3 regions of the Janthinobacterium sp. YR213 genome follow, and region 2 is predicted to be linked to each of the others. Evidence: predicted binding sites of a transcription regulator. Region 2 holds the regulator's gene; each other region holds the start of a gene.
What was found. Region 2 encodes LexA, which represses DNA repair genes until DNA is damaged. Its sites were predicted from a motif close to ACTGTATNNNNATACAGT; they were not measured.
Positions count from the first base shown of each region.

Region 1: a site for LexA is predicted at 1,629-1,646, ahead of BLT98_RS17365 (putative DNA modification/repair radical SAM protein). Genes of this name have one in related genera too.
Region 3: a site for LexA is predicted at 3,120-3,137, ahead of dinB (DNA polymerase IV). Genes of this name have one in related genera too.

Region 1 is NZ_FNDA01000003.1:763,920-774,026, forward strand. Features, by position in the region: gene BLT98_RS17360 (UdgX family uracil-DNA binding protein) at 1-384, opposite strand, end outside; gene BLT98_RS17365 (putative DNA modification/repair radical SAM protein) at 381-1,613, opposite strand; gene modA (molybdate ABC transporter substrate-binding protein) at 1,753-2,511, shown strand; gene modB (molybdate ABC transporter permease subunit) at 2,529-3,200, shown strand; gene BLT98_RS17380 (sulfate/molybdate ABC transporter ATP-binding protein) at 3,197-3,919, shown strand; gene BLT98_RS17385 (TOBE domain-containing protein) at 3,960-4,727, shown strand; gene BLT98_RS17390 (response regulator) at 4,799-7,873, opposite strand; gene fnr (fumarate/nitrate reduction transcriptional regulator Fnr) at 8,123-8,881, shown strand; gene BLT98_RS17400 (FixH family protein) at 9,019-9,543, opposite strand; gene ccoG (cytochrome c oxidase accessory protein CcoG) at 9,646-10,107, opposite strand, start outside.
Region 2 is NZ_FNDA01000001.1:1,910,114-1,920,220, forward strand. Features, by position in the region: gene BLT98_RS08390 (GAF and HD-GYP domain-containing protein) at 1-569, opposite strand, end outside; gene BLT98_RS08395 (MBL fold metallo-hydrolase) at 767-1,663, shown strand; gene BLT98_RS08400 (inorganic phosphate transporter) at 1,832-2,842, opposite strand; gene BLT98_RS08405 (DUF47 domain-containing protein) at 2,885-3,511, opposite strand; gene BLT98_RS08410 (replicative DNA helicase) at 3,606-4,991, opposite strand; gene rplI (50S ribosomal protein L9) at 5,127-5,582, opposite strand; gene rpsR (30S ribosomal protein S18) at 5,610-5,900, opposite strand; gene priB (primosomal replication protein N) at 5,926-6,225, opposite strand; gene rpsF (30S ribosomal protein S6) at 6,246-6,635, opposite strand; gene lexA (transcriptional repressor LexA) at 6,911-7,546, shown strand; gene BLT98_RS08440 (cystathionine gamma-synthase family protein) at 7,614-8,855, opposite strand; gene purF (amidophosphoribosyltransferase) at 8,899-10,107, opposite strand, start outside.
Region 3 is NZ_FNDA01000008.1:123,013-133,119, reverse strand. Features, by position in the region: gene BLT98_RS27065 (TonB-dependent receptor) at 1-763, shown strand, start outside; gene BLT98_RS27060 (recombination-associated protein RdgC) at 900-1,796, opposite strand; gene dinB (DNA polymerase IV) at 1,915-3,069, opposite strand; gene BLT98_RS27050 (S9 family peptidase) at 3,243-5,402, shown strand; tRNA gene BLT98_RS27045 (tRNA-Val) at 5,503-5,578, shown strand; tRNA gene BLT98_RS27040 (tRNA-Asp) at 5,633-5,709, shown strand; tRNA gene BLT98_RS27035 (tRNA-Val) at 5,927-6,002, shown strand; tRNA gene BLT98_RS27030 (tRNA-Asp) at 6,059-6,135, shown strand; gene BLT98_RS27025 (hypothetical protein) at 6,248-7,345, shown strand; gene BLT98_RS27020 (ATP-binding cassette domain-containing protein) at 7,336-7,962, shown strand; gene BLT98_RS27015 (CzcE family metal-binding protein) at 8,099-8,437, shown strand; gene ahpF (alkyl hydroperoxide reductase subunit F) at 8,506-10,101, opposite strand.

The DNA of each region.
Region 1 (10,107 bases), on a different contig from region 2:
GCGGAAACGCACATACGCATGCATGTCGTGCTCTTCGCGGCGTACGGCGTTGGCCATGGCGTGCAGGCGCGCGCCGTCCGCGTCAGCGGGAGAAAGTACATCGTGCTGGCCCAGTTGCCAGCGCCAGAGCACCTGGTACAGGAATGCCCAGCGGTCATGCACGTTGAAACAGGCGGCGCTTTCCAGCAATTCCACCAGGGAACGGGGCAGGCGCAGCAACGGCGCGCTGGTATCCGTCGCATCTGGCGTCGAGGAAAACAGGTCGCCATCACCGGGCTGTGACTGCCAGGCAACGTCGGCAGGCGGCACGCCGCGCGCGATCAGTTCGCGCGCGGCCGCGCGCCACTCGTCGAACGATTGCGCCAGCCGCACCACCGTACTCATGCGGCCTGCAGCTCCGGCCACAAATTCATCTGCTGCGGCGCTTCCGCCAAGGCGCGGCGCAGGTGTTCCGAGGCAGTGGTGTCGCGCGCGGGAAAGTAGTCGGCCGTGATGATGAAGGGGGCGATTTTCTTCATGCTGCAGCGCAGGCGCGACAGGTCGGCGTAGCGCACTTGCCGCAACTGGCGCAGGTCGACGATGCGCTGCGCGTTGCGCAGGCCGATGCCGGGCACGCGGGCGATCATGTGTTGCGCCGCACGGTTCAAGTCCAGCGGAAAATGTTCGCGGTGCGCCAGCGCCCACGCCAGTTTCGGATCGATATCGAGCGCCAGGTTGCCGCCAGTGGCGGGCAGCAGTTCGCTGGCCTGGAAACCATAGCTGCGTAGCAAGAAATCGGCCTGGTACAGCCGGTGTTCGCGCAGCATGGGCGGCGGCGCCAGCGGCACGCTTTTCGGGCTGTCGGGGATGGGGCTGAAGGCCGAGTAATACACGCGCTTGAGTTTGTAGCTGCCATACAGGGTCTCAGCCGTGGAGAGGATTTGCTGGTCGTCGCTGGCGTCGGCGCCGACGATCATCTGCGTGCTTTGCCCGGCCGGTGCGAAACGCGGCGCGCGCGGTTCTTCCGCTTTCTCATCGAGCTTGCGGCGGATGGAACCCATGGCCAGCTTGATCGTATGCACGCTTTTTTCCGGCGCCAGCTTTTGCACGCTATCCTGCGTCGGCAGTTCGATGTTGACGCTGAGCCGGTCCGCATAGCAGCCCGCCTGTGCGATCAGGGCGGGATCGGCGTCGGGGATGGTTTTCAGATGGATATAGCCGCGGAACTGGTGCACCTCGCGCAACTCGCGCGCCACCTGCACCAGCTGCTCCATCGTGTAGTCGGCCGACTGGATGATGCCGGAACTGAGGAACAGGCCGTCGATGTAGTTGCGCAGGTAAAAGTCGCTCGTGAGTTTCACCACCTCGGCCACCGTAAACCGCGCGCGCGGCACGTTCGACGTGCGGCGGTTGACGCAGTACTGGCAATCGTACAGGCAGTAATTGGTCAGCAGGATCTTGAGCAGCGAGACGCAGCGCCCGTCCGGCGTATAGCTGTGGCAAATGCCCATGCCCGAGGTGGCGCCAAAGCCGTCCTTGCCGATGGAATCGCGCCTGGGCGCGCCGCTGCTGGCGCAGGACGCGTCGTACTTGGCCGCGTCGGCCAGGATTTCCAGCTTGTCCGTCAATTCCATGGTGCACCTCGATATACTGTGTTTATATACAGTATATCAGGGATTCCACCTTGCGCAGGATTGATCCATGCGATGGCAGAACGCTATATATAAGTGTATATTACGGTCCTTGTCACCGTTCACTTACAAGGATACGATCATGCGCCTCACCTCCCTCGCCCGCCTGCTTGGCACCGCTCTTCTCGCTACTGCCGCCAGCTCCGCCTTTGCCGGCGAAGTGGTGGTGTCGGCCGCGGCCAGCCTGACGAATGCGTTCAAGGATGCGGCGCAAAGCTACGAGGCGCAGTATCCGGGCAGCAAGGTCTCACTCAACTTCGCCGCCTCGGGCGTGCTGCTGCAGCAGATCGTCAAGGGCGCGCCCGTCGACGTGTTTGCCTCGGCCGACCAGGAAACCATGGATGCGGCGCAAAAGCAGGGCCTCGTCTTGCCGGCCGACCGCATGGACTTCGTCGGCAACAGCCTGGTGCTGATCGTGCCGCACGACAGCAAGCTGGGCATCAAGAGCTTGAGCGATTTGACGCACAAGGGCGTGACCCGTGTGGCCATCGCCAATCCGGCCAGCGTGCCCGTCGGCCGCTATTCGGAAGGTGCGCTGAAAAAGGCGAATCTGTGGGAAGCCGTGCAGCCGAAAGCCATCGGCACGCAGAACGTGCGCCAGTCGCTCGACTATGTGGCGCGCGGCGAAGTCGATGCGGGCTTTGTCTACGCCACCGACGCGGCCATCATGAAGGATAAAGTGAACGTGGTGCTGGACGTGCCGCTCGAGGCGCCCGTGCTGTACCCGATCGCCACCATCAAGGGCAGCAGCAATGGCGCCGAAGCGAAGCGTTTCGTCAGCTTCCTGCAGACGGCGCCGGCGCAAGCCATTCTCGCCAAGTACGGTTTCAAGAAGCCATAATTCAGGTACGCGCCCGCATGGATATCGCCTGGACCGCGCTGGCCCTGTCGCTCAAGGTAGCGGCGTGGGCCACGGCGCTCAATTTGTTGCTCGGCATCGGCACGGGCTATCTGCTGGCGCGCACGCGTTTCCCCGGGCGCGAGCTGCTCGACGCCCTCCTGACCCTGCCGATGGTGATGCCGCCCACCGTGCTCGGCTATTACCTGCTGGTGCTGCTGGGCCGGCGCGGCACGCTGGGCATCTGGCTGCAGGACAACTTCGGCATCAACCTGATCTTTACGTGGCAGGGCGCCGTGATCGCCTCCACCGTGGTCGCCTTTCCCCTCGTCTTCAAGCCCGCGCGCGCCGCCTTCGAAGCGGTCGATGGCCAGCTGGAGCAGGCGGCCCGCGTGCTGGGCATCTCGGAAATGGCGATTTTCTTTCGCGTGACCTTGCCGCTGGCGTGGCGCGGCATCCTGGCCGGCGTGCTGCTGGGCTTTGTGCGCGCCCTGGGCGAATTCGGCGCCACCTTGATGGTGGCCGGCAGCATCCCCGGCAAGACGCAAACCCTGTCGGTGGCCGTGTATGAAGCCGTGCAGGCGGGTCAGGATGACGTGGCCAATACGCTGGTCCTGATTATCTCCTTTGTCTGCATCGTGGTGCTGTTGTCGGCTGGCCGCCTGGCGCCCGGGCGCATCGCGCACAAATGACGGCTATGATGATGCCTATGCAACTCGACCTCGACATTCGCGCCACCTTGCGCTCCGGCAAACGCCGCTTCGACATGCAAGTGCAATGCACGTCCGATAGCCAGCGCATCGCCATGTATGGCCCGTCCGGCGCAGGCAAGAGCATGACCCTGAAAGCCATTGCCGGACTCTTCACGCCTGACGCGGGCCATATCCGCCTGAACGGGCGCACCCTGTTCGATGCCGCCGCCGGCATCAACCTGCCGCCGCAGCAGCGCAATGTCGCCTACCTGTTCCAGGATTACGCGCTGTTCCCGCACCTGACGGTGCGCCAGAACGTGGGATTTGGCCTGGCGCGGGGCTGGTTCAATCCGCGCGCGCGCGAAAAATTGCAGAAGGTCGAGCATTGGCTTGACGCCTTCCATTTGCAGGAACTGGCGCACCAGTTTCCCGACGAGTTGTCCGGAGGCCAGCGCCAACGGGTGGCGCTGGCGAGGGCGCTTGTGGCCGAGCCCAGCGCGCTGCTGCTCGACGAGCCGTTTGCCGCCCTCGATCCGGCCCTGCGTGTCAAAATGCGTTTGGAACTGAGCCAGTGGCAGCAGCGCCTGGACGTGCCCATGATCCTGATCACACACGATCCGGAAGATGCGCGCATCCTGGGCGAGCATGTGCTGTACTTGCGCGACGGACAGATCGATAACAGGGAAGAACACATGGCATTGGGTGAACGCATTGGATAAATCAGCGGCAGCGGAAATCGGCTTGCAAGGCTCGGTATGGATGACGGTGGGCGGAGAAAACCTGGGCGGCGCCGGCCGGGTGGAATTGCTGGGCGCTATCGCCGAATGCGGCTCCATCACGCAGGCGGCCAAGCTTGTGAAGATGAGCTACAAGGCGGCCTGGGACGCCATAGACGCGATGAACAACCTGGCCGGCGAGCCGCTGGTCGAGCGCCTGACGGGCGGCAAGGGCGGCGGCGGCACGCGGCTGACGCAGCGGGGGCGCCAGCTGGTCGACAATTTCCGCATCATCGAGCGTGAGCATGCCCGCTACCTGCGCCAGCTGGGCAGCCAGGCGGAAGGCATCGCCGACGATCTTTTACTCATACGGAGAATGGCCATGAAAACCACGGCACGCAATCAATTCCTGGGCAAGGTGGCCGAACTGAAACAGGGCGCCGTCAACGACGAAGTCACCCTGGAATTGCCCGGCGGCCAGCAGATCGTCGCCATCGTCACGCAAGGCAGCAGCGCAAGCCTGGGCCTGGTGCCGGGCGCGGAAGCGTTTGCGCTGATCAAGGCCTCGTCCATCATCCTTGTGGCGGACAGCGAAGGCGCGCGCTTTTCCGCGCGCAACCAGCTGGCCGGCACCGTCACGCGGGTGCAGACGGGCGCCGTCAACACGGAAGTGGTGCTGGACTTGCCGCGCGGCGGCACGATTGCGGCCATCATCACCAACCAGAGCAGCACCGACCTGGGCATCGCCATCGGCAGCAGCGTGACGGCGATTTTCAAGGCATCCAGCGTGATTCTGGGCGTGCCCGCCTAAACCCAAAGCAAGGACTGGGGGCGTACCCTGAGGGTACGACCCCGGCCTTTATCTCTTGGGTTCAAACGAGCTTAATCCTTCAACCGCGACAACCAATCCGTCGCCGCCGCCAGCGCCTGCTCCAGTTCCTGCGCCGTGTGCGCCAGCAGCGCCGGCACCTCGTCCAGGCGGCCCGCGTCGATGGCTTCCTCTGTGGCGAACGCGGCGCGGATCAGGCGTTTCGTGCCCAGGGTGCCCACGGAGCCGCGCACGCCGTGCAGGATGCGCGCCACGTCGCTGTGGCGGCCTGCCTGCAATGCTGTTTCGGCGTCGCGCACGGGCGTCATGCCCTTGTTCAACGCGTCTTCCACCATGCGCCGCAGCACGCCGCGCCCCTTCGCGTCGCGTCCCATCACGCGCATCAGCGGCGCCATGGAAAACACTTCTTCATCGGCGACGCGTACCGGCTCGGCCGCCTGTACTTGCGGACGCTTGGGCAGGTGGCGCAGGATGACCTCCATCATCTCTTCCACCACCACGGGCTTGGCGATGAAGTCGCTGATGCCGGCCGTCATGCAGCGCTCGCGCTCGGACGCCAGCACGCCGGCCGTCATGGCGATCACGGGCAGGTTCAGGCGCAGTTCCGTGCGGATGATGTGGGTGGCGCTGAAACCGTCCATGACGGGCATCTGCATGTCCATCAGCACGATGTCGTAGCGCAGCGCTTCCGTGCGCAGCCGTTCCACGGCTTGCAAGCCGTCGCCCACCACGTCCAGGGTGGCGCCCATGTGTTCGAGGATGCCGCGCGCCACGGCCTGGTTCAAATGATTGTCTTCCACCAGCAGGAAATGCACGCCGGCCAGTTCCGTGCCCAGCGGCTGGTGCAGGATGCGCTGCTCGCCGCCGTCATTCTTGGCGATCAGCGCCTGGTGCAGGGCATCGAACAGGCTGGAGCCCGTGATCGGCTTCATCAGCACGACATCGGCCTCGGCCGCACTGGAGATTTCCTCCAGGTGGTTGCGGGCGAAGGCGTTGACCATCACCACGATGGGCTGGCGCTGGCCGCTGGCCGCCTGGCGGATGGCCTTGGCCGTGGCCAGTCCGTCCATCACGGGCATGTGCCAGTCGGCCAGCACCACATCATACGGCTGCTGCTGCGCCAGGCGTTCGCGGTACAGTTCGATTGCGGCAAAGCCGGAGTCCACTTCGTCGGCCAGCCAGCCCCACGCCTCGATCAGCTTGACGATCAGTTCGCGCGTCGTGCGGTTGTCGTCGGCCACCAGCAGGCGCAGCTGGCCCAGGGCCGGCGTGCGCCGCGTTTCGGCCGGCTGCGCCAGCATCTCGAAGGGCACGCTGAACCAGAAGCGGCTGCCCTTGCCTTCGCTGCTGGCGACGGCGATGTCGCCGCCCATCATGTGGATCAGCTGCTTGCTGATGGCCAGGCCCAGGCCCGTGCCGCCGAAGCGCCGCGTGATGCTCTGGTCGCCCTGTGAAAACGCGGCAAACAGCTGCTGTTGCTGCAGTTCCGTCATGCCGATGCCCGTGTCGCGCACTTCGAAGCGCAGCCAGGCGCGCCCGTTTTCGCTCTCGGCCAGGCTGACGGCCACCACCACTTCGCCGCTCTCGGTAAACTTGATGGCGTTGCCGGCCAGGTTGACGAGAATTTGCTGCAGGCGCTGGGCGTCGCCCACGAGGCGCCGCGGCACGTCGGGCTCGACGGCGATGGCCAGTTCCAGTTCCTTTTCGCCCGCATTCATCGTCATCGTCGTGGCCAGGGTATTCATGACTTCGTCGAGGTCGAATTCGACGGGTGACAATTCCATGCGGCGCGCCTCGATCTTCGAATAGTCGAGTACATCGTTGAGGATGCCCAGCAGCGACTGGCCCGCCACTCTGACCATGGTCAGGTACTTGCGCTGTTCCGTGTCGAGCCTGGTATTGCCCAGCAAATACACCATGCCCAGCACGGCATTGAGGGGCGTGCGGATTTCATGGCTCATGTTGGCCACGAAATCGCTCTTGGCACGGTTGGCCGCCTCGGCCCGGTCGCGTTCCTGCTCCAGCTCCGCCGCGCGCGCTTCGAGTTCCTGCTGCAGGCGGTCGCGTTCGCTCATCAGGCCGTTGAACGCTTCCGTCAGTTCGCCGATCTCGTCGCGCTGCTGTACCGGCACGGGGGTGAAACGGCTGCCGCTGGTGCGCAGGGCCAGCAGGGTGTCGCGCAGGCGCACCAGCGGCGACAGCAGGCGCACGGTGACCAAGCCCAGAACAAAGGCGGCCAGCAGCGAAGCGAGGATGCTCCACAGCACCAGCCGGTACAGTACGCCATCGAACGGTTCGAAGGCATCCTCGACGGGCAGCGAGGCGGCCAGCAGCCAGTTCACGGATTTCAGGCGCTTGAAGCTGTTGACGGCCGTGATGCCGCGGCTGTTGGTGCTGACCATGCTGCCTTCGCCATCCTCCTTCAGCAGTTGGGTGGTCGTCAGGTTGGCGTTCGGCTTGCGTGGCTGCAGCAAACGGCTGGTATCGGGGTGCAGCACATAGCGCGGCACGGCGCCGCGCGTGAGGATGAAGTAATAGCCGCTCTTGCCGATCTTTTCCGAGCGCAGGCGGCCCAGCAGATTGTCCTTGTACAGGCGCAGCACGCCGATCACCACGCCGGCCACCTGGCCATCGGCGGCCAGCACGGGCGCCACCATCTGCACGATGGGCATGCCGCTCGACTTGCCCAGCATCGGCTCGGTAATCATGGGCTGGCGCGTGCGCAGGACGGTCTGGAAATACTCGCGCTCGGCGACGTTGATGCCGGCGCGCCCCGCCACTTCCGGCATGTCGGCCACGATGGCGCCATGCGCATCGAGCACCAGCACGTCGTCGAACAGCACCAGCATCGAGCGGCGCGCATAGTATTCGCGCAGTTTGGCGGGCTGGGCGATCAGTTCCGGCGGCTGCTGCCTGGCCGTCAGGGTGACAATCTGCAGCAGCATGCCCAGCTTGTCGTCGAGCTCGGCAGCGGTGCGGCTGATCAGGGATGACTGCTGGCTCAGCAGTACTCGGGTGAAGTCGTCGCGCATGTGCTGCACCTGGATCATGGTGACCAGCGCGATCATGGCGATCGAGGTCAGGCTGGTGGCCAGCGCGACTTTTGCTTTAATGCCGAGAGGCTTCATGATTTCCTTTTCAGTGCCGGGCGGCACAGGCGGCAGATAATGCTGTCAGGAATTTTCCTATCAATACCCCAGCTTGGCAAGCGCCGCCGCGCAAATTGCCCGCCCCGTATGGGCTTTTGACGATGTTGCCATATAATTAAAGGCTGGACGTCGTTTATTCGCCGAATTTACGGTGAAATTGGCATACGGCAACCCTGTATGCAGCTGTATGCAGTAAACTTGTTGTTGCATTTTCTAAAAGGTACCGACATGACTGAAGCGCTACTCACTCCCACCTTGCCCACCGTGAACGTGGAGGCGTTGCGTGCACGATGCTCGACCTGCAGCATGCATCAATTGTGCCTGCCGATGGGCCTTGATGTGGGCGACATGGATAGGCTGGACCAGATCATCGGCCGCCGCCGCAAGATCGTGCGCGGGGCCTCGCTGTTCCGCATCGGCGACTCGTTCCAGAACCTGTACGCGATCCGCCTGGGGCACTTCAAGACCTACCAGATCAATCCGGGTGGCGAAGAGCAGGTGACGGGTTTCCAGATGGCCGGTGAACTGCTGGGCATGGACGCCATCAGCGCCGACCGCCACCACTGTAATGCCGTGGCGCTGGAAGACAGCGAAGTGTGTGAAATTCCGTTTTCCAGCCTGGAACAATTGCTGGGCAATATGCCGACCCTGCTGCGTCATTTCCACCGCATGATGAGCCAGGAAATCACGCGCGAGCAAAGCGTCATGCTATTGCTGGGCAATATGCAGGCGACCCAGCGTTTTGCCGCCTTCATCGTCAACCTGGCGTCGCGCTATGAAGCACGTGGCTATTCGGGCAGCAATTTCCAGCTGCGCATGTCGCGCGAGGAAATCGGCAACTATCTGGGCCTGACCATCGAAAGCGTCAGCCGCTTATTGTCGAAATTCAAGAAGGAAGGCTGGCTGCGCGTCTCGAACCGCGAGATCGAAATCCTGCAGCCGGCCAAGTTGAAAGCGATTACGGCCGGCACGGACACCTGCAAGTAACAGCACCGTCAAAACCTGCTGCGCGTCGCGCTTTGCGGCCTGCGATGCTCGCTGGCTCGGCGCCCCCGTGCATAGCACAGCTGCGCTTCTCAACCACAAATCACTGCCGCTCGCGACGGTTTTCCCGGCGCTGTACGTTAAAGCTCTTCATCCGCGTGCAGCGCGATGCTGCGTTGCAGGGGCCAGGTCCAGATGCCGGACAGGCGCCACTCGCGTTTGTCGTTTTCCACCAGCACTTGCCAGCGGCTGCGCTCGAGCATCGGCAGTGCTACGGAAAAATTGCCGGCCGCATCGGGCTGCACCAGCAGCTTGATATCCTTTTCCGGCAGGGTCGCATGCGCCAGGTGCAGCTGCAGCGGCGCCTGATAGGCCTTGCCGAAGCTGTGCACGGAACCACTGAGGCGCGCTGCAGCCACGTCATATGACAGGCGCGTATCCATGGCCAGGTCGCTGGCGATCGTGTCGCGCTTCAAATCCTGGTTGATTGCCTTGCCCTGCTTGTAATAATCGCCCACCACCAGCGCATCGGGCTGCGTAAACGCGATATAGCCCATGAAGCTGCCGACGACCACGGACAGGCCGGGACCGATCATCAGCAGCCATGGCCAGCGATGCTTGTACCACGGTGCAACGGGGGCTTGCAGTTTCAGACTGTCGGACATGCTGTTTCTCCTGTTTAATCAGCCAGTCCCCGCATGGGGACCGGCCTTCCTGCAACTTCGTGGCGGCGGCGAGGGCACCCGGTCCCCGTCCGCCTTTCCTTGTTAACGTGGCACGATGAATACCGCGCTTTCGCGCACATGCAGCGATGGATCGTCCAGCGATTGCAATTCGATCGCAATCTTGTTCGAGCCCTTCTCGCCGACGCCGTGCGGCACGCGCAGGCGGATCGGCCAGCCCAGCGTTTCCGTCGGCTGCAAGGTCACTTCTTCGCGCGTCAGCAAGGTCAGGCCCGGCAAGCCGGAAGCGCTGATTTTAAAATGCTGGCTTTGCTCGGACGTATTCATGATCTGCAGGCGGTAGACGTTTTCGATCATGCCGTCTTCCACTTCGCGTCCCATCGAACCGCGGTCGCGGATCACGTCCATTTTCAGGGGCGTGCGCAGGGCCAGCGAGGTACACACGGCGATGATGATCAGGGCCAGGATGGAAGTGTAGATCAAGACGCGCGGGCGCATGGCGCGCTGGCGTATCTGCTTCGAATTGAAGTTGTTTTCCATCGCATG
Region 2 (10,107 bases):
TGCGCGGCCAGCGCCTCGATGAAGCGCTGGTCGGTGGAGGAAAAGGCGCGCACCTGCCCCGTTTCGCCATCCTTGGCATTGACCAGCTGCAGGACGCCGATCAAGTCGCCCTCGTGGTCGCTCATGGGCACCGTCAGGATCGATTGCGTGTGGTAGCCGTGGTGGCGGTCAAACTCGCGCATGCCGGAAAAATTGAAGCCCTCGTCGCGGTAGACGTCGGCGATGTTCACACTGCGGCGCAGGTTCGCCGCATACGCGGCCACCGATGCCAGATTCGGCTGGCCGGCAGCGTCGAACAGGGGCACGCCGGGCAAGCCCATGTCCGCCCCCTGAGCGATGCCCAGGCTGTCGTTGACGCTGATGTCGAACGCCAGCTGGCGGCCCTCGGCCATGGGCCGGTACAGGGTGGCGCCATCGGCGCCGCTCATGCTTTTTGCCAGCAGCACGATGCGCTGCAACAGCGCGCCGATATCGTGCCCCTCGCCGCCCAGGCCATGGCCGAGCGCGACACTGAGTTCGGTCAATTGCTCCAGTCTGTGGGCGATTTTCTCAGGGTGCAGCTGAGGCATGTTGGCGGCAATCAGGTAATGGGCAAGCAAAAAAGGGAAGTCGGCAAGCGCCAGTGTAACGGCCACCCTGCGCACTGTACATTACTTAGTTACAACAAAATGAAATAACTTTCCGTATCGCAACACGCATAAATGTTGCCGCCAATCTCATTAATTAGAATAGAATCAACAATAATTACACCGTAACAAGGTACTGAATGAAATTCACGTTCAGGGGCGTGCGCGGCTCCATCCCCTCTCCCGGCCCGCGCACGGCGCGCTATGGCGGCAACACCACGTGCATCGAAGTACGCACCGACAGCGATAGCCTGATCATTCTCGATGCGGGCAGCGGCATCTTCTCGCTGGCGCAGCAACTGCCGCCAGGCGAGCCTGTCGACGCGCACGTCTTTATCACGCACAGCCACTGGGACCACATCCACGGCCTGCCCATGTTTTCGCCCCTGTTCGTGGCCGGCAACCGCATGCGCCTGTACGGCGCCCACGATGCCGTCGCCGGACGCGGCATCGAGCACGTGATGGCTGTGCAGCTGCAAAACAGCTATTTTCCCGTCAGCGAAGCGGCCATGGCGGCCTGCATCGAGTACCGCACCCTGGCGCCCGGCGAGGCCGTCGAGGTAGGCGGCGCGCAGGTGCGCGGCGCGGAAATGAACCACCCCGTCGTCAACCTCGGCTACCGCATCGACTGCGGCGGCGCCGCGCTGTTTTTCAGCGGCGACCATGAACCGTTCTACAACCTGCATCCGCCCGGCCATGCCGAGCATGCGGCCTGCGCGGCGCGCAATGCACAGCGCCAAGCCGGCATCGACGCACTGGTCGCCGGCGTCGACGCGCTGATCATGGATTGCTCGTACACGCGCGAGGAATACCCGGGCAAGAAGGGCTGGGGCCACGGCACCTTCGACGCAGCCTTCGACCTGGCCCTGCGCTGCGGCGCGCGGCGCCTGTACTGCACCCACCACGAACCGACCCGCAGCGACGAGCAGCTCGAAGCCGTGTTTGCCGACGTGATGGGCCGCTATGCGAGCCGCCTGGCCGGCCTGCAGGTGTTCCTCGCCTATGAGGGGCTGACGGTGGACCTGGCCTGCGCATAAAAAAAGGAACCTTGCGGTTCCTTTTTTTGAATGTGCCCAATTGGCCCAAGGCCCTCTGAAAACCGTAGCGAGCAAGCCCGATATCGGATTGAGTAGCGGAGCTGTACTTTAGTACAGCGAGCAACGGAGATTCGATAGGGGGCTGCGCAGTAGGTTTGCAGGGGCGCCTTACATGATGTGGTGGCCAATCCACCAGGCAACCGCGGCAACGAAGGCGGAAGCGGGAATCGTGAAGATCCAGGCCCAGACGATATTGCCCGCCACGCCCCAGCGCACGGCCGACATTTTTTGCGACGAGCCGACGCCGACGATGGCGCCCGTGATCGTGTGCGTGGTCGACACGGGAATGCCCAGCGCCGTCGAGACGAACAGGGTGATCGCGCCACCGGTTTCGGCGCAGAAACCGCCCACCGGTTTGAGCTTGGTGATCTTCTGGCCCATGGTCTTGACGATGCGCCAGCCGCCGAACAGCGTACCGAAGCTGATGGCCGTGTAGCACGAGATGATGACCCACATCGGCGGCATGGCATCGGCCGCGCTCGAGTAGCCGGCGGCGATCAGCAGCATCCAGATGATGCCGATGGTTTTTTGCGCATCGTTGCCGCCGTGGCCCAGGCTGTAGGCGGCCGCCGATACCAGCTGCAAACGGCGGAACCACTTGTCGACCTTGCGCGGCGTCGAACGCACGAAAATCCATGACACGAGCAGCATCATGATCGAACCGAACACAAAGCCCAGCACGGGTGCGATGACGATGAAAGCCACGGTTTTCCACAGGCCGGCCGCGACCAGCGCGCCCGTGCCGGACTTGGCGACAGCGGCGCCCACCAGGCCGCCGATCAGCGCGTGCGAGGACGACGAGGGAATGCCGTAGTACCAGGTAAACAAATTCCAGAAGATGGCGCCCATCAGCGCGCCGAAGATCACGTACTGGTCGATCACCGCCGGGTCAATGGTGCCCTTGCCCACCGTGGCGGCCACGGTCAGCTGGTGGAACACGAAGATGGCGACGAAGTTGAACGTGGCGGCCATGGCAACCGCGGTCTGCGGTTTCAATACGCCCGTCGAGACCACCGTGGCGATCGCGTTGGCGGCATCATGGAAGCCGTTCATGAAGTCAAACAGCAGCGCGAGGACGATCAACAGGCCTAGCACGTAGATGCTGATTTGTATGGTCATTGTAGTTTCTTTTCTGATTCTGGTTCAGGACAGGCCCAACGCTTACGCGTTTTCGACGATGATGCCTTCGATAATATTGGACACATCTTCGCAACGGTCGGTCACGGTTTCCAGAATTTCGTAGATCGCTTTCAGCTTGATCAGGTTGCGCACGTCCGGCTCATCGCGGAACAGCTTGGACATGGCGGCGCGCATCACGTGGTCGGCATCCGATTCCAGGCGGTCGATCTCCTCGCAGATGGCGACGATCTTGCGCGAATTGTCCATGTTATGCAGCATGGCGACGGCGTCGCGCACTTTTTCGGTACAGGCCAGCACCAGTTCGGCCAGACGCTTGGCTTCCGGCGTGACGGCTTTCAGGTCGTACAGCGAAACGGTTTGCGCCGCATCTTCCAGCAGGTCGAGGATGTCGTCCTGGCGCGTGATCAACTGATGGATGTCGTCGCGGTCGATCGGCGTGATGAAGGTCTTGTGCAGCATTTCCACGGTGGCGTAGGTGACTTTGTCCGCCTGTTTCTCGATGCTTTCGATCGCATGCACGCGGTTTTCCAGGTCGTCGAAATTGGTCATCAGGCCGAGCATCTCTTTGGCGCCCTTGACGCACAGTTCCGCGTGCTGGTTAAACAATTCAAAAAACTTGCCCTCAGTGGGCATCAAGCGTCCAAACATGTCATTCTCCGTTAAGCATTGAGTCGTGTTATTTACTACAGAAAGCCGCCCCTTTTGATGAAGGGGCGGCCAATGGAATATCAGTGCTGCTGTGTTAGTCGCCTTGGTAAAGCGCCAGGCCACCACTGTAATTGCCAAATTTGGTGTACTGCCCCATGAAGGTGAGGCGGATGCTGCCGATTGGACCGTTACGTTGTTTACCGATGATGATTTCGGCCGTTCCCTTGTCTGGCGAGTCGGGGTTATACACCTCGTCGCGGTAAATGAACAGGATCACGTCGGCATCCTGCTCAATAGCGCCCGATTCGCGCAAGTCGGACATGACAGGACGTTTGTTCGGGCGTTGCTCCAGCGAGCGGTTCAGCTGGGACAGCGCGATCACGGGGCAGCCGAGTTCTTTCGCCAGGCCTTTCAAGCCCCGCGAAATCTCGGAAATCTCCGTGGCGCGGTTGTCGCCCGGCGTATTGGCCGACATCAGCTGCAAGTAATCGACGATGATCAGGCCCAGCTTGCCGCATTGACGCGACAGGCGGCGCGAGCGGGCGCGCAATTCGATCGAGTTGAGCGCCGGCGTTTCATCGATGTACAACTGCGCGTCGTTCATCTTCTGGATCGCATTCGTCAGGCGCGGCCAGTCCTCGTCGTTCAGGCGGCCCGTGCGCAAGCGGTGCTGGTCGAGCTGTCCGACGGAGCCGAGCATACGCATGGCCAGCTGGGCGCCGCCCATCTCCATCGAGAACACGGCCACGGGCAAGCCGCTGTCGATGGCCACGTTTTCGCCGATGTTGACGGAAAACGCCGTCTTGCCCATCGATGGACGGCCCGCCACGATCACCAGGTCGCCCGGCTGCAGACCGGAGGTCATGCGGTCGAGGTCGATGAAACCGGTGGGCACGCCCGTGATTTCACTCTGGTTATCGCGGCTGTACAGTTCGTCGATGCGCTCGACCACTTGCGTCAGCAGGGGCTGGATGGCGGTCCAGCCCTGAGCGCCGCGCGCGCCTTCTTCGGCGATGGCGAAAATCTTCGATTCGGCCTCGTCAAGCATCTGCTTGACTTCCTTGCCTTGCGGGCTGAAGGCCGTGCCGGAGATATCGTCGGCGACGGTGATGAGCTTGCGCAGCACGCCGCGGTCGCGCACGATCTCGGCGTAGCGCCGGATGTTCGCGGCCGATGGCGTGTTTTGCGCCATGGCGTTCAGGTAAGCGAGTCCGCCCACATCATCGGCCTTGCCGAGCTGGGTCAGGGTTTCAAAAACAGTAATGACATCGGCTGGCTTGGAAGCGTTAACCATCTTGACGATTTGCTCGAAGATGATGCGATGGTCATAGCGATAGAAATCCTCCGCATGCATGAAGTCGGCGATGCGGTCATACGCGGCATTGTCGCGCAGCAGACCACCGATAACGGATTGTTCTGCTTCGATCGAATGCGGCGGAATACGGAGGGAATCCAGTTGCGGATCAGAGGGGGCGTTCATGGCGCGAATTATACCCGCTTCGGCGTGCTGGCAAAAATAAAGGGCTGAAATTGAGCGAAAAAAAGGCCACAAAAAAGCCGGGCGAACCCGGCTTTTCATAGTGCGGCAGCGCTTGCGGGCCAGGCCCGCAGACGATTACGCGTTCGCGTCTGGTACGACAGCGATAACAACTTCCACGACCACGTCGGTGTGCAGAGCAACCGAAACGTTGTGCTCGCCAACGATCTTCAGCGGGCCGGTAGGCATGCGGATTTGTGCTTTTTCAACAGCAAAACCTTGCTTGGTCAGCGCTTCAGCGATGTCGAAGTTGGTGACGGAACCAAACAGACGGCCATCAACACCAGCTTTTTGAGCAACTTGAACGGTCAGGCCGCTCAGTTTTTCGCCCTGGGCTTGCGATGCGGCCAGTTTAGCGGCAGCAGCTTTTTCCAGTTCGGCGCGCTTGACTTCGAATTCAGCCACAGCGGTTGCCGTAGCACGACGTGCCAGGCGTTGCGGGATCAGGAAGTTACGTGCGTAACCGTCTTTGACTTTGACGACTTCGCCGAGGTTACCGACGTTAACAACTTTTTCTAACAGAATGATTTGCATAGTTCTTCTCCAGGAATATCTGACCGATTAAGCGTGGTGCAGATCGGTGTATGGCAGCAGCGCGAGGAAGCGAGCGCGCTTGATTGCGGTGTCAACTTGGCGCTGGTAGTGCGCTTTGGTACCGGTCAGGCGTGCTGGCATGATCTTGCCGTTTTCTTGGACGAAGTCTTTCAGCGTGTCGACGTCTTTGTAGTCGACTTGCTCAACGTGAGCTGCGGTGAAGCGGCAGAACTTCTTGCGTTTGAACAACGGGTTTTGCTGTTTGCGTTTTTCTTTAAGCTTGAGCTTATTTTTGTCGAACTTTTTACCGAATGCCATGTCAGGCTCCTGTATCTAAAATGCGCTAGTCAGAATTGACTGCACTAAAATCAATGATGTGAAACACCAAACTCTTGCTGTTGCGGCTCTTCCTGGCCAGGAAACCCGTGAACTGATACACCCCGCCCAAGCTTGCCTGACTGAACCTGCCTGAAATTTCGCCAGCGGCTAGCGCGGCAACATCAAACTCGGTCAAACGGGCAATCCCTGCTTCCATCTGCTGCGAACTGTGTTGCAATACTGCATTCACAATCGGCAGCCCTGCCGGGGTATAGCGCAATATTTCGCGCTCGGCAATGATGGCGGTTACTTGTAGCTGGTTCAGCGCACGATCCTGGTCAAGAATTAAGCTGCTGCTGCGGCTGGAGCGGCTGCTGGTGCTTCGGTGCGGTGGCTTTTGGCCGCGTCTTCGCGTTGTACCGATTTCATCATCGGCGAAGGAGCTGTTTCAGCTTTCTTCATTTTAACGGTCAGGTGACGCAACACGGCATCATTGAATTTGAATGCTGTTTCCAACTCGACCAGGGTCTCGTTGTCGCATTCGATGTTCAGGCAGATGTAGTGTGCTTTAGGCAGCTTTTGGATCGAGTAAGCCATTTGACGGCGGCCCCAATCTTCCACGCGGTGAACCGAACCGCCGCGGGTGGTTACGCTGGCTTTGTAGCGTTCGATCATCGCGGGCACTTGCTCGCTTTGGTCCGGATGGACGATAAAGACTATTTCATAATGACGCATGCAAACTCCTTCAGGTCGGATTGATAATCGCCCACCCCGGCGTCAAGACGGGTGTGGGAAGGTCAGCCGAAGATTATAACCGCCTTTTGCAAACGTTTCAATCATTCCTTCCACAAGCGCCCGAAAAGCCCGCGCGCCACCGTGCTTTCCGCCCCTGGACAAGTATTTCTTGCGAAATTCGCCTAAAACACGGAAATCCCCTTGCATAGTGGGCGATACTGTACAAAAATACAGACTGTTCATATAGACAGCATTTTAGTATGCACCCACCGCTCATGATCAAGCTGACAGCACGACAAGAACAAATCCTGAACCTGATCAAGGACGCGATTGAAAACACGGGCTTTCCTCCCACCCGTGCCGAAATCGCCAATGAACTGGGTTTCAAATCGGCCAACGCGGCCGAAGAGCATTTGCAGGCCCTGGCCCGCAAGGGCGCGATCGAGATTTCTCCCGGCACCTCGCGCGGCATCCGCCTGATCGGCGCGGCCGCCGAAGCCCTGCCATCGAAAGTGCCGGCAGCGCTGCTGATGTCGTTGCCCCTGATCGGCCGGGTGGCGGCAGGCTCGCCCATCCTGGCACAGGAAAACCTGGAAGCGAGCTACAACGTGGACCCCGCCCTGTTCTCAGCCAAGCCCGACTTCCTGCTGAAGGTGCGCGGCTGGTCCATGCGCGACGCAGGCATCATGGATGGCGATTTACTGGCCGTCAAGAAGGTCGATAGCGCCAAGAATGGCCAGATCGTCGTCGCCCGCATCGGCGACGAAGTCACCGTCAAGCGCTACAAGAAAACGGGTTCCGTCATCGAATTGCTGCCGGAAAACCCCGACTTCAAGGTCATCACCGTATCGCCGGAAGATGAATTCGCCCTGGAAGGTTTGGCGGTAGGCTTGATGCGCAGCTGGCATTGAACCACCGCATGTAAAAAGGGCCGCAACAGCATGACTGTTGCGGCCCTTTTTTTATTGCCCAGGCGTTTTATGCATCCAGGGCGCTACGGAAATCCTCGAGCAAGTCCGCCTCATCCTCGATACCGACGGACACGCGGATCAGGGATTCGGCGATGCCCATGCTGGCGCGGCGCTCGGCGCCCATCTCGTAAAAGATCGTGTGGGCGACGGGAATGACCAGGGTGCGGGTGTCGCCGAGATTGCTCGCTGGAATGGCAAGATTGAGACGATTGAGGAAATCGAAGCAATCGATGCCATCCTTCAGCTCAAAGCTGAACAGCGAGCCATAGCTGCGGAACAAATCCGTCGCCAGCGCGTGCTGCGGATGCGCGGCCAGGCCCGGGTAGTGCACGGCCGCTACCCGCGGGTCGGCGGCCAGCATGGTGGCCAGCGCCAGGGCGTTCGAGCAGGTGCGGTCCATGCGCAAGGCCATGGTTTCCGCGCCGACGGCGATATGGTGCGCCGCCTCCGGGCCCAGGGAGGCACCAAAATCGCGCAATGCCTTGGCGCGGATTTGCGCGATGCCCCACTGCGCCGGCGCCGCCTTCTTGTAATTGTCGAAAATGTTCGGATACTGCGTCCAGTCGAACACGCCCGTGTCCGTCAAGCTGCCGCCCAGGGCATTGCCGTGGCCGCCGATGGATTTTGTCAGCGCATTGACCACCAGGCCAGCGCCCACGGCTTTCGGGCGGAACAGGTAGGGCGTCGTCATGGTGTTGTCGACGATGTACAAAATGCCGCGTTCCTTGCACAACGCGCCGATCTTCGCCAGGTCGGCGATCTGCGTGCGCGGATTGGCGATGGTTTCGACAAACACGATGCGCGTTTGCGGCGTGATGGCGGCGGCCACATTGGCCACGTCCGTGGCGTCGACAAACGACACGCCGACGCCCTGCCCTGTCACCGTTTGCCACAGGCTGTTGGTGTTGCCAAACAAAAAGGCCGACGACACGACATGGTCGCCAGCGCGCAAGAGCGCCTGCACCACGGCGCCGATGGCGCCCATGCCGGTGGCGAAGCACAGCGTGGCGACGCCGTCTTCCATCTTGTTGACCTTGTCTTCCAGCGCGGAGACGGTCGGATTGCCCTGGCGGCCGTAGCGGAAGCCGGGCTCCTTGCCCTGGAATACGGAAGCGAGCTGGCGCGCATCGCCGTAGCCGAAGGCAACGGAAGTATGCACGGGCTTGTGCAGGGAACCGTGCTCGATGCCCTTGCGGCGGTCGTTATGCAGGATGGTGGTGGTAAAGCCGTAGTTTTTTTTATCGTTCATGATCGCGGAGCAAAAAAAGCCCGGCGCTAGCCGGGCAAGATAATTACGCTTCTGTTGTCGCCAGGTTCAGGTTCAGCTGGGAACGCGGCGTATCTTCGGGCGCTGCCGCCTTCGGATGGTGGCGCGCATATTCCAGGCGGTCCAGGTATTCCTGCGACACGTCGCCCGTCACGTACACACCATCGAAGCACGACGCTTCGAAGTTGGTCAGGGCCGGGTTGACGTCGGCGATGGCCTGCTTGAGCGCGCCGATATCCTGGTACACCAGGTAGTCGGCCGTGATTTCGCGGCACACTTCTTCCGTCGTGCGGCCATAGGCGATCAGTTCGTCGCGCGTCGGCATGTCGATGCCGTACACGTTCGGGTAGATCACCGGAGGCGCAGCCGAGGCGAAGATGACTTTCGTCGCGCCCGCTTCGCGCGCCATCTGCACGATTTCACGGCTAGTGGTGCCGCGCACGATGGAATCGTCGACCAGCAGCACGACCTTGTCCTTGAATTCGGACGGGATCGCGTTGAGCTTCTGGCGCACGGATTTCTTGCGCGCCGCCTGGCCCGGCATGATGAAGGTACGGCCGATATAGCGGTTCTTGATGAAACCTTCGCGGTACTCGATGTTCAGCGCCATGGCCAGCTGGATGGCGGCCGGACGCGAGGAATCGGGAATCGGCATGACCACGTCGATATGCACGCCTGGCAATTCGGCGCGGATCTTCTCGGCCAGGTACTCGCCCATTTTCAGGCGCGTGGCGTACACGGAGGCACCGTCGATGACGGAGTCGGGACGGGCCAGGTAGACGAATTCGAACACGCACGGGTTCAGGCTGGCATTGTCGGCGCATTGGGCGCTGTGCAATTGCTTGTCAGCATCGATGAAGACGGCTTCGCCGGGACCGATGTCGCGCACGAAGCGGAAGCCCATGCCTTCCAGGGCCACGGATTCGGAAGCGATCAGGTATTCCGGACCTTGCTCCGTTTCATTGATGCCCAGGCACAGCGGGCGGATGCCGTGCGGATCGCGGAAGGCCAGCAAGCCCACGCCGGCGATTTGCGCCACGGCGGCGTAACCACCCTTGACGCGGCGGTTCAGCACGGTAACGGCCTTGAAGATGGCTTCCGGGTCCAGGTTCAGGCCCGTCGTCGCTTCCTGGATTTCATGCGCCAGCACGTTGAGCAGCACTTCCGAATCGGAATCGGTATTGATGTGGCGGCGGTCGTTCTTGAACATTTCCAGCTTCAACTGTTCCCAGTT
Region 3 (10,107 bases), on a different contig from region 2:
CCTGAAACCGGAAAAATCGAAGCAATACACCGTCGGTTTCCGTATCGAACCTAGCTCGGCATTCTCGTTCGGCGCCGACCTGTGGGACGTGAAGATCACCGACGCGGTCTCGGCCGTCAGCGAAACCCAGGCCTTCGGCAATCCAACGCTGTACAAAGACCTGTTCGGTACCTACATCGAGCCATCGACCGGCCTGCCTTACTTCGCCTTCAAATCGCTGTCGATGAACATCGGCCAGACGCATAACCGCGGTATCGACTGGGACATGACGGCGCGTCATCGCTTTGATTTCGGTAACCTGACGGCCAACCTGAGCGGCACCCACATGCTCAAGGCTGACTACACCGTGCCAGGCACCAAGAATCAGTGGACGACCAACATGAACTACTTCGGCATCACCGATGCAGTCACGTTCCGTAACCTGGTCAAGCTGAACATGAGCCTGGAAACCGGCAAACTGACCAGCACCATGGTTGTCAGCTATCGTAACGGCTACACCGATGCAGCCGCTTCGGTACTGAACGTCGATACCAGGAAACTGGAAACGATCCGTCTGGAAGTTCCTTCGTACACCACCGTCGATCTGCAAGGCCGCTATGCCTTCAACTCGGCTGTGACGCTGCGCGCTGGTATCAAGAACCTGTTTGACCGTGAACCGCCTCTGTCGCTACGCGCTTCGTCGGGCCACCAGGTTGGCTTCGATCCACGCTACGCCGATCCAATGATGCGTTCGTTCTACTTCACCGGTAGCTACAAGTTCTAATTTGATGTCTTAAATTAGATTGTCCTGAAAGCGCCTTACACCTCACCGTGCAAGGCGCTTTTTTTATGTTGCAACATATTGCACAGGCGAAAAAAAAGGAGCCGCAGCTCCTTTTTTTGTAGCAGCATGGCTGCTGTTACGCCGTCGCTTCGCCGCCCAATGCCTCGACCACGTCGGCCATCAGCTTGCTCAATTCGCCCGTCATCAGCATCACGTCGCCGTCGAAACGTTCTTCGTCGTTCTTCGTGCTCGATTCCGTTTCCTTGATCACGTCCAGCGGCTTGACGCTCTTGATGGCCAGCGATTCCGTCAGCACGAACGAAATCTTGTCGTTCCACGTCATCGCCAGGCGCGTGCACTGCTTGCCGGCCGCGATGTGGCGGCGCACGTCGTCCGCTTCCAGGGTGTGGCGCACGTAGCGCACGGTGGCCTTGCTTTCGCCCGTGGCGCGCAATTCCGTATCCATGTCGACCGTGAAGCCGGCAGGCGCATCGTCGGCCTGTAGCCATTCCGTCATCACCGCCACGGGCGAGCGCTGCACGCGCAGGCTTTCCAGCGGCAATTTGTCGACGGCTTTCAACAGCAGCTTGATGACTTCATCGGCCTTTGCCGGACTGGCGGCATCGACCACCAGCCAGCCATTGACGGGGTCGATCCACGTCCAGACGTTGCTGCGGATGCTGAAGGCGCGCGGCAGCAACTCGTCGGCCACGCGCTCCTTCAATTCCTTCATGGCTTTCTTGCCTGGGGCAAAGCCTTGTGCTTCTTCCATCTCGGCAGCGCGGGCCTTGGCCACCTGATTGATGACGGTCGCTGGCAGCAGTTTCTTTTCCGTGCCCAGCAAGATCAGCATCTGCTTGTTGACCACATGGACCAGGCCGCCGTTCGGGCGTGGCGTATCCCAGCCCTGGCGCATCAGATCCATGCTGGTCGCCGGCGTAAATTTGTTCGAGGACAAGGCCTCTTCCAGTTGTTCTGGCGTATAGGCCCATGGTGCGGGCAGGCGGTAAATCTGAAGATTCTTGAACCACATAGTTTTTGTCTTCCGTTTGTTTCAGTAGTGCCAGGGGAACGCCATTCTACACTTTCGACACGGGAATGCCGTCAAAAGCGCGGACTGGCGCGGTGTTGTTGATGCATGGGGAATGCCGCTACAGGGCGGGAAACAGCTCCGCCTGGGCCGGCGCCTGCCGCGTCACGATGGCCGGATCGGACAAGGTCGAGATACGCACGCCCAGCAGGCGGATTTTCTTTTCAAATGGCACGCGCCGCAAGCAATCGCGGCTGGCGCGCAGGATGGCGGCCGCGTCCGCCGTGGCGCTGGGCAAGGTGATGTCGCGCGTGACGGTGCTGAAATCCTCGAAGCGCAGCTTGATGCCCACCGTGCGCCCCGCCAGCGACTGCTTGTCGAGGTCACCGGCCACGCGCGTGCACAGGCTTTCCAGCTTTTCCGACAGGGTGGCGCGGTCGCGCACCACCTGCAAGTCGCGCTCGAACGTCGTTTCGCGGCTGACGGACTTGGTTTCCCGGCTCGTCTGCACAGGCCGGTCATCGATGCCCAGCGCCGCCTGGCGCAGCCAGCCCGTGTACAAGTCGCCAAACTGCGTGCGCAGCATGGCCATGTCGGCCCGTGCCAGCTCGCCGATGGTGACTATGCCCAGGGCCTCCAGCTTGGCTGTCGCCTTCGGGCCGATGCCATTGATTTTTTTCGCCGGCAAGGGCCACACGCGCGCTTCGATATCCTCGGGCTGCAAAATGGTGAGCCCGTCCGGTTTTTCCAGATCGGAACAGATTTTCGCCAGCAACTTGTTGGGCGCCAGGCCGATCGAGCACGACAGGCCCGTCGCCTCGAACACGGCCGCCTTCAGGCGCGCCGCCATGGCCGGCGCCTGCTCGCCATACTCCGTCAGGTCGACATAGATTTCATCGATGCCCACGTTCTGGATGATGGGGCACAGCTGGGCCACGGCCTGCTTGAAGCGCGCCGAATACTCGCGGTAAGCCTCGAAGTCGGCCGGCAACAGGATGCTGTCGGGCGCCAGCTTGGCCGCCTTCATGATGCCCATGGCGGAAAACACGCCAAACGCGCGCGCCGCATAGGTCGACGTGGTAACGACGCCGCGCCCCACATAATCGCGCATGCGCGCAAACTGCCGCGTGCCGTCTTCCTGCAGCACGGGCTGCTGCAAGCGCCCGCCGCCGATGACGACGGCTTCGCCGCGCAGTTCCGGATATTTTAATAGTTCCACGGAGGCAAAGAAGGCATCCATGTCCAGGTGGGCAATCCAGCGGCGGGTTTCAGGCAATGTAAGGGCAGATGTGGTCAAGGGCACCTCGCGGCGGGATGCTGTCGAATACTGTAGTTATATACAGTATCGCTGGAAATGTCCGTGGATGCAAGTTGAAACGCACAAGCACGGCGGTTGCTTTTCTCAATAGCAAGATTACAATCCTGACACAACTATGAAAGGGAATCGCCTTGTCCATCGCCCATCACGCTTCGCGCCGCCGGTCCGCCTGGTTATCCATCCTGCCGGCCCTGCTGCTGTCCACACTGGCGCCATCCGCGCTGGCCGACACCAGCCCCCTCGCCACCGCGCCTGTCGCCGCCAGGACGGCGTGGCAGGAAACGCGCCACGGCACGGTCGTCACGGACGACTACCGCTGGCTGCAAAAGAAAACCGATCCTGCCGTGATCGATTACCTGAATGCGGAAAACGCCTACACGGCCGCCGTCACGGCCCCGATCCAGCCGCTGGCCGACAAGGTGACTGCGGAGGTCAAGGGCCGCATGCAGGAAGTGGACCTGTCCGTGCCTGCGCGCCAGGGCAATTTCTACTATTACACGCGCACGGAAGCGGGCAAACAATATCCGATTCACTGCCGCCGCCCCGTCGGCACGAACGGCGCCTACGATGCGCAGGCGGCTGAGGAAATCTTGCTGGACCAGAATCAATTGGCCGAAGGCCAGAAGTTCTTTGCCGTGCGCGCATTCAGCATCAGCCCGAATGAACAGTTGCTGGCCTACACCACCGACACGACGGGTTTCCGCCAGTACGAGCTGCATGTCAAGGACTTGAAGACGGGCAAGTTGCTGGGCGATACCATGCCTCGAGTCACGTCCCTGGCCTGGGCGGCGGACAATGCCACCCTGATGCTGACGCAGGAAGACGCCACCACCAAGCGCGCGGACCGATTGTTCCGCCTGCCGCTGGGCGGCACCTTGCAGCAGGTCTACCACGAGCCAGTGGAACAGTTCGCCATCGGCGTGAGCCGCACGCGCGACCATCGCTACTTTGTGCTCACCGCGCGCAGCACGGATACGAGCGAAGTGCTGCTGCTGCCAACGAGCACGCCGCAAGGCACCTTTCAATCCGTGCTGAAACGTGAAAAAGGCCACCGCTACGGCATCGAGCACCGCGATGGCCAGCTGTATATTCTGACCAACAAGGAGGCGAAGAATTTCCGTGTCGTCAGCGCGCCGCTGTCCGCGCCGCAGCCGAAGAACTGGAAGACCGTCGTGCCGCACAACAAGGATGCCGTGATCCAGTCCATCGACGTCTTCCAGGGCTACCTGGTGGTGATGGAAAAGGCCCGTGCCCTGAACCGCGCGCGCATCCTTGATTTCGCGCATAAAAACTGGAAAACGGTGCAGTTCGACGACCCCGTCTACCTGGCGACCTCCGTCGGTACGCCGGAATTTTCCTCCACGCAATTTCGCATGTCCTACCAGTCGCCCGTCACGCCGCCCACCATCATCGACGTCAGCATGCAAGACGGCAAGCGCACGGTGCTGAAGCAGCAGGAAATCGTCGGCGGCTTTGACGGCAGCCGCTACACCACGCAGCGCCTGTGGGTGAAGGCGCGCGATGGCGTGCAAGTACCGCTGTGGATCGTCTACAAGAAAGGCGTCAAGCTCGACGGTTCCGCGCCGCTGCTGCTGTACTCGTATGGTTCGTATGGCATTTCCACGGAAGCCAGTTTTGCCATCAGCCGCATCAGCCTGCTGGACCGTGGCGTCATCTATGCGCAGGCGCATATCCGCGGCGGCACCGACATGGGCGAAGCCTGGCATGAAGACGGCATGCTGATGAAGAAGAAAAACACCTTCAATGACTTCATCGACAGCGCCGACTACCTGGTGCGCGAAAAATGGACCAGCCCGAACCGCCTGATCATCCAGGGCGGCAGCGCGGGCGGCTTGCTGATGGGCGCCGTCGTCAACATGCGCCCGGACCTGTTCCACGCCGTGCACGCGGCCGTGCCGTTCGTCGACGTGATGAACACCATGATGGACGCCAGCCTGCCGCTGACGACGGGCGAGTACCTGGAATGGGGCGACCCGAACCAGAAGGCGGCCTACGACTACATGCTCAGCTACTCGCCGTACGACAACATTGCGCGCAAGAATTACCCCGCCATGCTGGTGACCACGGGCCTCAACGACAGCCAGGTCATGTACTGGGAACCGGCCAAGTATGTGGCCAAGCTGCGCGCGTACAAAACGGATGGCAATCCCCTGCTGCTGAAAACGAATATGGGCGCCGGCCACGGCGGCGCCTCTGGCCGCTATAACGCCATCGCCGAGAATGCGTTCAATATGGCGTGGATGCTGTCGCAATGGGGTATTACAGAGTAAAGTGAAAAAAAGCGCTTGCAGAAGGATTTCGCCCGTCCTATAATAGCGCCTCTTCCAGACGTGGTGACAAACGTCGGGATGGTTTTCTGAGACAAGCAACGGGTGCTTAGCTCAGTTGGTAGAGCGGCGCCCTTACAAGGCGTAGGTCGGGAGTTCGAGCCTCTCAGCACCCACCAAATCAGAAAACTGTCCAGTGCTTCATGGATCAGCAATACAGATCATACGAGCTTGGAGTGGTAGTTCAGTTGGTTAGAATACCGGCCTGTCACGTCGGGGGTCGCGGGTTCGAGTCCCGTCCGCTCCGCCAATAAAAGAAAAGCCCTTTGGTTCCCAGAACCGAAGGGCTTTTCCCATTTCAGAAGCAGAAAAAACGCCAGCCCTCCCTCGCCCCGAATATTTTTGCGTTTTTCAGCAAAAAAATGCTTTTATCCCATAAGAATAGTTGCACAAGGGGGAAAGCGCCCCCTATAATAGTGCCTCTTCCAGACGTGGTGACAAACGTCGGGATAGTTTTCTGGGTATGCGGGTGCTTAGCTCAGTTGGTAGAGCGGCGCCCTTACAAGGCGTAGGTCGGGAGTTCGAGCCTCTCAGCACCCACCACCAAACAGAAAATTATCCAGTGCTTCATGGATCAGCAACACAGATCATACGAGCTTGGAGTGGTAGTTCAGTTGGTTAGAATACCGGCCTGTCACGTCGGGGGTCGCGGGTTCGAGTCCCGTCCGCTCCGCCAATAAAAGAAAAGCCCTTTGGTTCCCGGAACCGAAGGGCTTTTCCCATTCTGGGACCGCAAATGCTCTAGAATCAGCGCTCCTGCTGACTCTGCCGCTCCTGCCTCGATGCGCTTGCCCCGTAGTACTCATCCCTATATCGCTCTGCGGCTGCGCCTGGCCCATCATGCTTTGCTGCAATTTGCCGCCAGCCTGACCAGTTCCATGGAAATCTTCTTTTTCCTGGCCGGCCCCGTCTTGCTGGGCTTGCTCAGCGTCATCGCCTTGCCCGGTTTTCTCGCCGTGGGCCTGCCCTGGCCCGCCGCCCTTGCCCTGCTGGGCGGGCAAGCCTTGCTCACATGCCTGCCCGCCTGGCTGTTGCGCAAGCGATTGTTGCCGGCCCCCCTCGCCGCCTGGCTGCGCCAGCTGCCCTTGCCGCGCCGCCTGCGCTGGCAAGCGGATGTCGCCGTGGCCGGCCTGCTGATGCTGCCGCTGGGAATCGCCTATGCCGTCTCGGCCAGCATCTGGCTGGCGCAATCGCCTCCCTGGCTGCGCCCGATTGCCGCGCCCGGCATGGCCGCCACCCTTATCGTCTGGCTGCTGGCCTGGCTGTTGACAACGCTCATCGTGGCGCAGCGCCTGCGCGCGCCGCGGCCCGCAGCAAAGGCGCGCCCGCCAACGATGACCGCGTATGTGCCGCAACGGCCCCGCTGGCGCACCGGGTTCCTGTGGCGCCAGCTGTTCTGGCTGCCGTTCTGGCGCAATGACAATGTGATCGGCCTGCAGCAAAGCGTGCTGCTGGCCACGGCTGGCGCCAGCATGCTGGCCTGGCTGCTGCGCGCACCGCTCGTGCCTGCGCCACTGCTCGGTTTGCTGGCCAGCGCCAGCCTGGTCATTCTGACGGACCGGGGCGACAAGGCCGTGCGCGAGCAGATCGCCGTGCTGCGCCCCACGCTGAACGCCTGGCCCATGGCCAGCACGGCCTTGACGCGCCTGACCTGCACGGCCAGCCTGCTGCCGCCGTTTGCCGTGCTACTGGCAGGCGCCGTCTTGCTGTACGCCACCGATCCCGCCGCCTTGCGGCAGCGCGTCACCAGCGTGTACGCCATCACCGCCAGCCTGGCCCTGCTGGCCATCGTCGGCCTGCCCCGCCTCACGGCGCGTGGCCGAGTCGCCCTCGTCGTCCTGTCCATCCTTGCCTTGAGCGCCATCGGAAGCGAATTATGGAATTGAACCTGTCGTCCCCCACCCTGCAGATCGAACACCTCGATTTCCACTTCCCCACGCACAGCGTCTTCCAGGGCTGCAATCTGCAATTCGGCCCCGGCATCACCTGGCTGCGCGGCGCGAACGGGGCCGGCAAGACGACCTTGCTGAAGCTGGCAGGCGGCGCCCTGCTGCCCGCGCGCGGCGCCATCCGCCTGGACGGTATCGACAGCGGCTTCATGCCGCTGGCCTACCGCGCGCAAGCGTTCTATTGCGGCGGCGACGCCCCCGCCCTGCCCTGGCTGCAAGTGCACGAATTTCTCGACCTGCACCTGGCCCTGTATCCGGGCAGCGACCAGTCCCTGCTGAACGACGAGCTGAGCGCGTTTGCCATGACGTCGACCTTGCAGCAAAGCATCAACGCCCTGTCCCTGGGCCAGCATAAAAAACTGCAACTGGCGCTGGCCCTGGCCTTGCCCGTGCGCCTGCTGCTGATCGATGAACCGTTCAACGGCCTCGATGCGGCGGCCATGCTGCACCTGCGCGCGCGCCTGGCCGATCCCGCCCGTCTGGCGCGCCAGTGCATCGTGCTGACCAGCCACCTGGCGCCGGACGTGCCGCTGGCGGCCACGGTGGAAATATAGACAGGAAATACAGCTTTGCAGATCGACCAAGGACAGCTTACGATGCCGTGTTGCAAAATCCGGCGATCCCGGTGCAGCCATTACCCATAACACGACGCGCTTATTCACCGCGCCAGGCTTATTCTTGGAGATTACTATGTTGAACACCCACCGCAGCGCCCTGGCGATTTTGTGCGCCGCCTTCGCCGCCTCGGCCATCGCGGCCGGTCCGACAGGCACGCCCGCCGACTATGGCAGCAGCGCCCCGCACGCCGCCGCCCAGCGCAGCATCGACCTGCAGCCCGACACGCGCCACATCAACGTCACGCACGGCGAAACCGTCACCATCGCGCGCGCCGGCCAGCGTTTTACGTGGCACGTGCAAACCTTCAACAACAAGACCGTCTTCGCCCTGGCCGAGATCGCGCCGAAGGACATGCCCGTCGATGGGATTCAAGTGTATGTGGCCGGCAATCCCCTGTACGCGGGTAGCTGATTTCCTGCGCCCATAAAAAAACCGGAACCACCTTGCGGCGTTCCGGTTTTTCTTGATACGGCTAATAGTTACGCCGTCAGCGCTTCCTTGGCGGCAGACTCTTCGACCACTTCCTCGTCATCCGAGCGGATCAGGTGGTCAAAGGCGGACAAAGCTGCCTTGGCGCCTTCGCCGGTGGCGATGATGATCTGCTTGTACGGCACCGTGGTGACGTCGCCGGCCGCAAACACGCCGGGGACCGAGGTCTGGCCGCGTGCATCGACTTCGATTTCGCCGTGGCGCGACAACGCTACCGTGCCCTTCAGCCATTCCGTGTTCGGCACCAGGCCGATTTGCACGAAGACGCCTTCCAGCTCGACCTTTTTCGACTCGCCGCTGACCCGGTCCGTGTAGCTCAGGCCATTGACGATCTTGCCGTCGCCGTGGATTTCGGTGGTTTGCGCCGACGTGATCACGGTCACGTTAGGCAAGCTGTGCAGCTTGCGTTGCAGCACCGCATCGGCGCGCAGTTCCGCGCCGAACTCGATCAGGGTCACGTGCTTCACCAGGCCGGCCAGGTCGATCGCCGCTTCCACGCCCGAGTTGCCGCCGCCGATCACGGCCACGCGCTTGCCCTTGAACAGCGGACCATCGCAGTGCGGGCAGTAGGCGACACCGTGGTTGCGGTATTCCTTCTCGCCCGGCACGTTGATTTCGCGCCAGCGGGCACCGGTGGCCAGGATGACGGTCTTGGCTTTCAAGATGGCGCCATTGGCCGTTTCAATCTGCACCAACTTGCCTGGCGTCAATTTCGCGGCGCGCTGGGTGTTCATGATGTCGACTTCGTATTCCTTGACGTGCTGTTCCAGCGCCATGGCGAACTTCGGACCATCCGTTTCCTTGACCGAAATAAAATTCTCGATGGCAAGGGTGTCGAGCACCTGGCCGCCGAAACGCTCGGCCAGCACGCCCGTCTTGATGCCTTTGCGGGCCGCGTAGATGGCCGCTGCCGCGCCGGCAGGGCCGCCGCCGACGATCAGTACATCAAAGACGTCTTTCTTGTTCAGCGCTTCCGCCTGGCGTGCACCGGCGTTGGTGTCGAGCTTGGCGAGGATTTCCTCGACATTCGTGCGTCCCTGGCCAAAGTGTTCGCCATTCAGGAACATCATCGGCACGGCCATGATCTGGCGCGCTTCCACTTCTTTCGGGAACACGCCGCCATCGATGGTGGTGACCTTGATGCGCGGGTTGATCACGGCCATGGCATTCAATGCCTGCACCACTTCCGGGCAGTTATGGCAGGAGAGCGAAATAAACGTTTCAAACTCGTAATCGCCGTCGAGGTTGCGGATCTGCTCGATCACGGCGTCGTCGAACTTGATGGTGTGGCCGCCCACTTGCAGCAGCGCCAGCACCAGCGAGGTAAATTCGTGGCCCAGCGGCACACCGGCGAAACGCACGCCGATGTCGGAGCCGGTACGGTTGATGCTGAACGACGGGGCCCGTACGCCAGCGTCAAGGCGCTCGACCAGCGTGATCTTGTCGCTCAACAGGACTATCTCCTGGAGCAATTCCTTCATCTCGCGGGCTTTTGCGCTGTCATCGAGAGAGGCGACCAGCTCAAGCGGATACACCACTTTTTCCAGGTAGGATTTCAGTTGGGTTTTGAGGGTTGCATCTAACATGATTTT